DNA from 2 places in the Pseudomonas sp. FP597 genome. Region 1 is predicted to be linked to the other one. Evidence: predicted binding sites of a transcription regulator. Region 1 holds the regulator's gene; the other holds the start of a gene.

The links. Region 1 encodes FliA, which starts transcription of late flagellar genes. Its sites were predicted from a motif close to CTAAAGTTTNNNNNNNNNNNGCCGNTAA; they were not measured.
Region 2: PSH66_RS29020 (methyl-accepting chemotaxis protein) is a predicted target of FliA. The motif match lies at 1,843-1,870, and genes of this name have one in related genera.

What each region holds. Positions count from the first base shown of each region.
Region 1 is NZ_CP117432.1:4,585,671-4,590,827, reverse strand. Features, by position in the region: gene flhA (flagellar biosynthesis protein FlhA) at 1-306, shown strand, start outside; gene flhF (flagellar biosynthesis protein FlhF) at 319-1,635, shown strand; gene fleN (flagellar synthesis regulator FleN) at 1,740-2,573, shown strand; gene fliA (RNA polymerase sigma factor FliA) at 2,570-3,310, shown strand; gene PSH66_RS20860 (chemotaxis response regulator CheY) at 3,479-3,853, shown strand; gene PSH66_RS20855 (protein phosphatase CheZ) at 3,872-4,660, shown strand; gene PSH66_RS20850 (chemotaxis protein CheA) at 4,672-5,157, shown strand, end outside.
Region 2 is NZ_CP117432.1:6,299,802-6,304,958, forward strand. Features, by position in the region: gene PSH66_RS29020 (methyl-accepting chemotaxis protein) at 1-1,741, opposite strand, end outside; gene PSH66_RS29025 (LysR substrate-binding domain-containing protein) at 1,921-2,841, opposite strand; partial or broken gene PSH66_RS29030 (NorM family multidrug efflux MATE transporter) at 2,994-4,398, shown strand; gene PSH66_RS29035 (bifunctional diguanylate cyclase/phosphodiesterase) at 4,467-5,157, opposite strand, start outside.

The DNA.
Region 1 (5,157 bases):
ATCACCCTGGAGCCCAGGTTGGAACAGATTTTGCTCAATAGTATTCAGAAGGCGGGACAAGGCCAGGAAGAGGGCGTTCTGCTGGAGCCAAGCATGGCTGAAAAACTGCAGCGTTCTTTGATTGACGCCGCCCAGCGCCAGGAAATGCAGGGCCAACCGGTGATTCTACTGGTGGCAGGCCCGGTCCGAGCGATGTTGTCGCGGTTTGGACGCCTGGCAGTACCGAATTTGCACGTTTTGGCTTATCAGGAAATTCCTGACAACAAGCAAGTGACTATCGTCGCGACAGTAGGGCCCAACGGCTGAGGGTAGTGGGTTATGCAAGTGAAGCGTTTTTTCGCCGCCGATATGCGTCAGGCCATGAAACTGGTCCGTGATGAGCTGGGCGCCGACGCCGCGATTATCGGTAACCGTCGCATTGCCGGCGGTGTCGAGCTGACGGCTGCCCTGGATTACACCCCTCAGGCCCTGGCCCCGCGCGTGCCGAACATGGAGCTTGAAGACGAGCTGCGCAAGACCGCCTCGCGCATCGTCTCGGCCCAGGCCGAGCTGAGCATGCGTGGCGACAGCGATGCCACCACCAATCGCCAATTGTTCGCCGGGCTGCCGTTGACCGCCTCCGAGCCGCTGGTCGAGCCGACTTTCATCGAGCCACCGCGTCCTGCCGCGCCAGCCCCGGCCGCCGGCGTCGACCAGCGCGCGTTCGACTCGATGCGCTTTGAACTCAACGGCCTGCGCGAACTGCTGGAAGTCCAGCTGGGGTCGCTGGCCTGGACACAGTTGCAAGGCAGCAAGCCGCAACAGGCCAACCTCTGGCGTCGCCTGCAACGCATCGGCCTGTCTGGCCCGCTGTCCCGCGACCTGCTGGCACTGACCACCGAAATCGAAGAACCCCGCCAGGCCTGGCGCATGTTGCTGGCCCACTTGGCGCGGATGATCGCCACTCCGGAAATCGAGCCGCTGGAAGAGGGCGGTGTGATTGCCATGGTCGGCCCGGCCGGCATGGGCAAGACCACCACCCTGGCCAAGCTCGCCGCCCGTTATGTGCTCAAATACGGCGCCCATAACATCGCGCTGGTGAGCATGGACAGCTATCGTATCGGTGCCCAGGAGCAACTCAAGACCCTGGGCCGTATCCTCAACGTGCCGGTGACCCACGTCGATCCGGGCCAATCCCTGGCCAATGCCCTCGATCCGCTGCTGCGCAAACGCGTGGTGCTGATCGACACCGCCGGCCTGCAAGCCAGCGACCCGGCGTTGCGCCTGCAGCTGGAAAGCCTGGCTGGACGTGGCATCAAGTCGAAAAATTACCTGGTGCTTGCAACCACCAGCCAGAAACAGGTTCTGACCGCTGCGTATCACAGCTACAAACGTTGCGGCCTGGCCGGCTGCATCCTGACTAAACTGGATGAAACCGCCAGCCTGGGCGAAGTGTTGAGCCTGGCGATCAGCCATGAATTACCGGTTGCCTACCTGACCGATGGGCCGCGGATCCCGGATGATTTGCATCTGCCGCGCCGTCATCAGTTGGTCAGCCGTGCCGTGAGCGTACAAATGCAAGACGAGCCTAGCGAGGAAGCGATGGCCGACATGTTCGCCGATCTCTACCACCACCCGGCAAAACGGGTCGGTTGAAGTCGATGAGCACCGTGAAATGTATCTACATCGATGGTCTGCAAGCGATTCACGCGGCCAAGCCATGTAGCCTGCGTCTAAGCAAGACAAGGTAAAGAAATAAAATGGGCAGCATGCATCCCGTACAGGTGATCGCGGTGACCGGCGGCAAAGGTGGCGTCGGAAAAACTAACGTGTCAGTGAATTTGTCCCTGGCGCTTGCAGAGCTTGGCCGTCGCGTCATGCTGCTGGATGCTGACCTGGGACTGGCGAACGTCGACGTTCTGCTGGGGCTGACGCCCAAACACACCCTGGCCGATGTGATCGAGGGGCGCTGTGAGCTGCGCGATGTGCTGCTGCAGGGCCCTGGCGGGATCCGCATCGTGCCGGCCGCGTCGGGCACCCAGAGCATGGTGCACCTGAGCCCGGCACAGCATGCCGGCCTGATCCAGGCCTTCAGTGATATTGGCGACAACCTCGACGTGCTGGTGATCGACACCGCCGCCGGGATCGGCGAGTCCGTGGTCAGCTTCGTGCGCGCGGCGCAGGAAGTACTGCTGGTGGTCTGCGATGAACCCACCTCGATCACCGACGCCTACGCCCTGATCAAACTGCTTAACCGTGACTACGGCATGAACCGCTTCCGCGTGCTGGCCAACATGGCCCAGAGCCCGCAGGAAGGACGCAACCTGTTCGCCAAGTTGACCAAGGTCACGGATCGTTTTCTCGATGTCGCCTTACAATACGTTGGTGCAGTTCCCTACGACGAGTGCGTGCGCAAGGCTGTGCAAAAGCAGCGTGCAGTCTACGAAGCGTTCCCTCGTTCCAAGTGCGCCTTGGCGTTCAAGGCGATTGCCCAGAAGGTCGATACCTGGCCCTTGCCTGCCAACCCTCGGGGGCATCTGGAGTTTTTCGTCGAACGATTGGTGCATCAGACGAGCGCAGGACCTGTGCTATGACAGCGAACGGCTATAACGCTTATAAGAAGTCCGCCCGTGACAGCCAGGGTGAGTTGATCGAGCGCTATGCGCCGCTGGTCAAACGCATTGCCTATCACCTGCTGGGACGCCTGCCCGCCAGCGTCCAGGTCGAAGACCTGATCCAGGCCGGCATGATCGGCCTGCTCGAAGTGTCGACCAAATACGATGCCAGCAAAGGCGCCAGTTTCGAGACGTATGCGGGTATCCGCATTCGTGGCGCGATGCTCGATGAAGTGCGCAAGGGGGATTGGGCGCCACGTTCGGTTCACCGCAATACGCGCATGGTCAGTGACGCAATTCGGGCAATTGAAGCAAAAACCGGTCGCGACGCTAAAGATCACGAAGTTGCGGCCGAACTCCAATTGAGTCTCGACGATTATTACGGGATTTTGAACGATACCTTGGGCAGCCGCCTGTTCAGTTTCGACGACCTGTTGCAGGACGGCGAACACGAAGGGCTGCACGAGGACGGCGCGAGCGCACACATGGAGCCGTCGCGCGACCTGGAAGATCAACGCTTCCAGGGTGCGTTGGCGGACGCCATCGCCAATTTGCCGGAACGTGAGCGATTGGTGTTGGCGCTGTACTACGACGAAGAGCTGAACCTCAAGGAAATCGGTGAGGTCCTGGGTGTCAGCGAATCGCGGGTCAGCCAGTTGCACAGCCAATGCGCCGCCCGTTTGCGGGGGCGTTTGGGAGAGTGGCGAGCGCGCTGACAGGCAGTGTGGGGACACTGCAAAGCGATACCGCGAGGGCGTTTGATTTTCGTGGTTCGGCCCGTGGTGGCCCCGGCAGTCCTATTTGTGTAATGCCTGTTGATTGAAATGGCGCGTCCAGGTGCTGGGCGCGTTTAAGACTGCTTGGAGGTCGAATTGGACAAGAACATGAAAATCCTCATCGTTGATGACTTCTCAACGATGCGGCGGATCATAAAAAACCTGTTGCGTGACCTTGGGTTCACCAACACGGTCGAGGCGGATGACGGCCTGACGGCGATTCCGATCCTCAACAGCGGGAGCATCGACTTTCTGGTAACCGACTGGAACATGCCGGGCATGACCGGTATCGACCTGCTGCGCCACGTGCGCGCCGACGAAAAACTGCGCAGCCTTCCCGTGTTGATGGTGACCGCCGAAGCCAAGCGTGAGCAGATCATCGAGGCCGCCCAGGCCGGGGTCAACGGTTACGTGGTCAAGCCATTCACTGCACAGGCCTTGAAAGAGAAGATCGAAAAAATCTTCGAACGCATCCACGGCTAATGCCATCGCGGGGGAGCTATGGAGCATAACGAAACGTCACAGGGAGACTTTGAGTCCACCCTGAAAAAACATGCTCACCAGTTGGTCGAATGCCTTGAAAAAGGCCAGTTCGGTGACGCGGTGCAGTTGATCCATGAGCTCAATCAGACCCGTGACCGAGGCCTGTACCAGGAAGTGGGCAAGCTCACACGCGAGCTGCACAGCGCGATCGTCAATTTCCAGATTGACCCGCACATGCCCCAGGCCGAAGAAATCTCACAGATCACCGACGCCACCGAGCGTCTGTCCTATGTGGTCAGGCTGACTGAAGCGGCGGCCAACCGCACCATGGACCTGGTGGAAAACGCCACGCCGCTGGTGACCGGCATGGCCACCGAAGCCCAGGCCCTGAGCGTTGACTGGGGCCGCTTCATGCGCCGCGAAGTGGGCGCTGAAGAGTTCCGTGAACTGGCCCGCCGGGTCGAAGGGTTCCTGTCACGCAGCGAGCAGGAAAACCGTACGGTTTCCAGCAACCTCAACGACATTCTGCTGGCCCAGGATTACCAGGACCTCACTGGTCAGGTGATCAAGCGCGTGACCCAATTGGTCACCGAAGTGGAAAGTAACTTGCTCAAATTGGTGCTTATGGCAGGCCAGGTCGATCGTTTTGCCGGTATCGAACATGACCGCGAAGCGATCCTCTCGGAAAAAGATCCACAAAAACATCTCGCCAAGGGTGAAGGTCCGCAGATTCATGCCGATAAACGTGAAGACGTTGTGTCAGGTCAGGATGACGTAGATGACCTGTTATCCAGTTTAGGCTTCTAAGGAGCACCCACATGAGCTTCGGCGCCGATGAAGAGATCCTTCAGGATTTCCTTGTAGAGGCCGGCGAAATTTTAGAGCAACTGTCCGAACAACTGGTCGAGCTGGAAAGCCGCCCAGATGATGCGAACCTGCTCAATGCAATTTTTCGCGGTTTTCACACTGTAAAAGGGGGCGCCGGCTTCCTCCAGCTCCATGAGCTGGTGGAGTGCTGCCACATCGCCGAGAACGTTTTCGACATCCTGCGCAAGGGTGAGCGTCACGTTGATTCGGAGTTGATGGACGTGATTCTCGAAGCACTGGATGCGGTCAACGGCATGTTCAGCCAAGTGCGTGAACGTGCCCCGATCACCGCAGCCACGCCGGAACTGTTGGCCGCCCTGGCGCGCTATGCGGAGCCTGCGGACACCTCGGCGGCGCCGGTGGTCGAAGCGGAGCCTGAACCGGAGCCTGAGCCCGATGTGACGGACACTGAGTTCGAACAGCTGCTCGACTCGCTC
Region 2 (5,157 bases), 1.7 Mb from region 1:
CCACGTCGGCATTGCGCGACAGGCCTTCCTGCATCAGCGCGTTGCCGTGCTCCATGGTGCTGATGGCGTTACCGGTTTCCTTCTGGATGCTCTGGATCATGCCGGAGATTTCATCAGTGGCTTCGCGGGTACGCGATGCCAGGTTACGCACTTCGTCGGCCACCACGGCAAACCCACGGCCCTGCTCACCGGCGCGGGCGGCTTCGATGGCGGCGTTGAGCGCCAGCAGGTTGGTTTGTTCGGCAATGGAGGTGATCACCCCGACGATACCGCCGATTTCCTGGGAGCGTTGACCCAAGGTGTTGATCACGGTGGCGGTACTGTTCAGGGCGGTGGCGATGTGTTCCAGGGACGACGACGCCTCTTGCATCGAGTTGCGCCCGATTCGGGTTTGTTGAGCGTTTTCCTGGGCCAGGCGCTCGGTGGCGCCCATGTTGTCGGCAATATTCAGCGAAGTGGCGCTGAACTCTTCCACTGCGCCAGCCATGCTGGTGATCTCGCCGGACTGCTGCTCCATGCCTTCATAGGCCCCACCGGACAAACCTGACAAAGCCTGGGCACGACTATTGACCTCTTCAGCAGCCTTGCGAATATGCGACACCATGGTCGACAGCGCCTCACCCATCTGGTTGAAGCTGCGCGCCAGCTGGCCAATTTCGTCATGGCTGGACACATTGAGACGTGCGCTCAGGTCGCCAGCGCCCAAGGCTTCAGCCTGGCGTACCAGGTCACTCAGCGGCTGCAACTTGCTGCGCAGCAGCCAGACCGTAGCGCCTACCGCCAGCAGCATCGCCAGCACACTGCCGATCACCAGGCGAATGCCGACCGCCCAGGTAACCGCGCGGATTTCGGCTTTCGGCATGCTCGCAACCACGGCCCAGGGGCCACCGTCAAAAGGTACCGAAACGCTGTAGAAGTCTTCGTTCCTGTCGCTCCAGAAGCGGCCTTTACCTGGGGTCTTGGCCAGGTCCAGCATCACCGGCACCGCCTGATCCAGTGCCTGCACACCCGCCGGTGGCACCAGCCAGCGCTTTTGCTCGTCGAGCAGCGCCAGGGAACCGGTCTGGCCAATGCGGAAGCGCTTGAGGTTTTCGAACTGAGCGGCCTGGGCATCGGTGTAGTCAAAACCGATAAACAGCACGGCAATCACTTTACCGCCGGCATCGCGAACGGGGCTGTATTGGGTCATATACGAGCGGTCGAACAACACCGCGCGTCCGATATACGCCTGGCCGCCGAGCACACGCTGGTAAGCCGGCCCCTGGCGGTCCAGCACGGTGCCGATGGCGCGGCTACCGTCCTGCTTGGTCAGGGACGTGCTCACACGGATAAAGTCATCGCCGCTGCGCACAAAGACCGTCGCCACGCCGCCCGACATCTGCTTGAACTCGTCGACCTCCGTGAAGTTGTTGTTGAGCACTTCGCTACCCAACAACAGGCTCGGGGTCTGAACACCCGCCACCGTGATCGACTTATCGGTCTGCACGCTCAACCCGGCGCTGAAACGCTTTTCAAACAGCCCCGTCAGGCGTTGGGTGCTCTCGCGCAACGTGCTATGAAAGGTGTTGAGCTGATCGGCGAGCAGGCGTGCCTCGCTGGCCAGATGTTCCTCACGGGTATCGAGGTTGGCGGCGTCGAGGGAACGCAGGGCGAAAACCGTACTGCCGCCAATGGCGACAGCCAGAATCACGGCTAATGCGAGACCTAACTGGGAGGCGATCCGGGCGCGAGGTTGAGACATGACAGCTCCTGGCCGAGGCCAGGATCGTCCTGATCTCATAGCGCTGCTCGGCAAATTATCTGGTGGGGAAAACGTGGATGCACGATGGTTCCGATACACCTACTTCGGCAGCGATTTGCAATACTTGAGTGAATCGCAGGGGCATCACGCAAACGGTTGCGCGATCATGCAAAACCGGCTCAATCGAGACGCTCCACTGCCGGTAAAACCATGGCCTGCACCTCACTTTGCAGAAATTCCGCCAAGCGTCGCAGACGTTCCCCACCGGGACGGGTTTTCGGCCATACCAGATAGTAACTCTCTCCACTGGCCACGGCGGTTGGCCATGGCAGGCTCAGCCGGTCCTGGGCAACGTCTTCGGCGACCATCAGCAGATCGCCCATGGACACGCCATAACCGCGCGCCGCAGCGATCATGCCCAACTCCAGCGTATCGAAGACCTGGCCGCCCTTGAGCGACACCTGAGACGACAGCCCCATCCGCTCCAGCCAGTAGCGCCAGTCACGCCGGTCAGGCGTGGGATGCAACAACTCGGCCGTTGCCAGCCGTGCGACATCCCAAGGTCCGTCGCTCAATAGATTGGGGGCACCTACCGGGATCAACATTTCCGGGTACAGGTAACAGGCCTCCCAATCTGCCGGGAAATGACCATTACTCAACAACACCGCGCAATCGAAAGGTTCCTGATTGAAGTCCACTTCATCGATGCTCATCCACGCGCTCGTCAATTGCACTTCGTTGCCTGGTTGCAAATGCCGGAAGCGGCTGAGTCGGGCCAACAGCCAGCGCATGGTCAGGGTGGACGGCGCCTTCATGCGCAGGATGTCATCTTCAGCGTTCAGGGTATGGCAGGCCCGTTCCAGCGCGGCAAAGCCCTCGCGCACACCGGGCAACAGCAAGCGCGCCGCTTCTGTGAGCTGCAACGTACGACCGCTGCGCTGGAACAGGCGGCAGGCGAAAAACTCTTCGAGCGTACGGATATGCCGGCTCACCGCACTTTGCGTAATCGACAACTCTTCGGCGGCACGGGTGAAGGAGTTGTGCCGGGAGGCCGCTTCAAATGCACGCAAAGCATAAAGAGGAGGAAGACGACGAGACATAAGGAAAGCTCCAACAGCAGGATGTTGAAACCCTACCAGAATCAATCAGGCATGAGTTTTAATCATGTGAACGATCGCTTTTATCCCTTTGTGCAATGGGCTGGGAGCACCGAGAATCAACCTTCCCCCAACCCTCTGACTTTTTGAGTGTGATGATCATGCGGCATCCGGCACGTACCGAACTCTGGGCCATTCTGCGGTTGTCAGGGCCGCTGATCGCCTCGCAGTTGGCGCACATGCTGATGGTGCTGACCGACACGCTGATGATGGCGCGCCTGAGTCCCGAAGCCTTGGCCGGTGGTGGCCTGGGAGCGGCGAGCTATTCGTTCGTATCGATCTTCTGCATCGGCGTGATTGCCGCCGTCGGCACCCTGGTGGCGATCCGTCACGGCGCGGGCGATATCCAAGGCGCCACCCGCCTGACCCAGGCCGGGCTATGGCTGGCGTGGCTGATGGCCCTGGCGGCAGCGTTGTTGCTGTGGAACCTCAAGCCCGTGCTGCTGATGTTCGGCCAGACCGAAACCAACGTGCAGTCGGCAGGGTTGTTCCTGACGATCCTGCCGTTCGCCCTGCCCGGCTACCTGAGTTTCATGGCCTTGCGCGGCTTCACCAGCGCCATTGGCAAGGCCACCCCGGTGATGGTGATCAGCCTCGGCGGCACCGTGCTCAATTACCTGCTCAACCACGCGCTGATCGAAGGTATGTTCGGCCTGCCAAAACTGGGCTTGATGGGTATTGGCCTGGTCACGGCCATCGTCGCCAATGGCATGGCATTGACGTTGATGTGGTACATCCGCAGCAACCGCGCTTATGCCGCTTACCCGCTGGGCATCGGCCTGTTGCGCCTCAACACCCAGTATCTGCGCGAACTGTGGCGCCTGGGCCTGCCGATTGGCGGCACCTATGCGGTGGAAGTCGGGCTGTTTGCCTTTGCCGCGCTGTGCATGGGCACCATGGGCAGTACGCAACTGGCGGCGCATCAGGTGGCCCTGCAAATCGTCTCGGTGGCGTTCATGGTGCGCGGCGGGCATGTCCTACGCGGTGACCATGCGCATCGGTCAGCACTATGGCGCCGGGCAATTGCTGCAGGCGCGCCTGGCCGGTCGCGTCGGCATTGGTTTTGGTGCCACGGTGATGTTGGGATTCGCCGCGGTGCTGTGGCTGTTTTCCGATCCCCTGATCGGACTGCTCATCGATCACCACAACCCGGCGTTCCATGACGTGATCGTCCTGGCCGTCAGCCTGCTCGCCGTTGCCGCCTGGTTCGAGCTGTTCGACGGCGTGCAAACCATCGCCATGGGCTGCATTCGCGGACTCAAGGACGCCAAGACCACCTTTCTGATCGGTGCGGGCTGCTACTGGTTGATTGGCGCGCCTTCGGCCTGGCTGATGGCGTTCACCCTGGGCTGGGGTCCAACCGGTGTGTGGTGGGGTTTGGCGCTGGGTCTGGCCTGTGCGGCAGTGAGCCTGACCTGGGCCTTCGAGGCGAAGATGAAGCGCATGATTCGGCTGGAGCCTGAGGCGCAAGGTTCGTTTCAGGTCGCACAGACGGAGTAAGGGTTTTACTCGGCCAAAAAAACTGTGGGCGGGCTCGCTCCCTTCCACAGTTTGACTGGGCTCTCAATTCAACCGAGTAAAACCTGCTGGTTCTTGCCAAACGTCAGGTATTCCACCAACTCAGGCAACGGCAACGGCTTGCTGATCAGGTAACCCTGGGCCTGGTCGCAGCCGAACAGCCTTAGCAATGCAAGCTGTTCAGGGGTTTCGACCCCCTCGGCCACCACTTCCAGGTTGAGGTTGTGGGCCAAATTGATCATGGCGTGTACCAGCTTGCGGTTCTCTTCGCGTTCTTCCATGCCACCGACGAAGCTCTTGTCGATCTTCAACAAGGCAATCGGCAGGCTGTTGAGGTGTACGAACGACGAGAAACCGGTACCGAAGTCATCCAGGGAAAACCGCACGCCCAGGCGACCGAGGGCGTCCATGGTCTGCTTGACCAGGTCACTGCGGCGCATCACGGCGGTTTCGGTCAACTCGAACTCCAGCCATTGCGCCTCCACACCACGCTCGGCAATCAGCCGGCTGAGGGTGGAGAGCAACTGGCTGTCCTGAAACTGGCGGAACGACAGGTTGACCGCCATATGCAACGGCGGCAGGCCGCGTTCACGCAGGTCTTGCATGTCACGCAGGGCTCGGGAGATCACCCAGTAGCCCAACGGCACGATCAGGCCACTCTGCTCGGCCAGCGGCACGAATTCGCTGGGGGGCAACAGGCCGCGCTCGCCATGGCGCCAGCGCACCAGGGCTTCCAGGCCG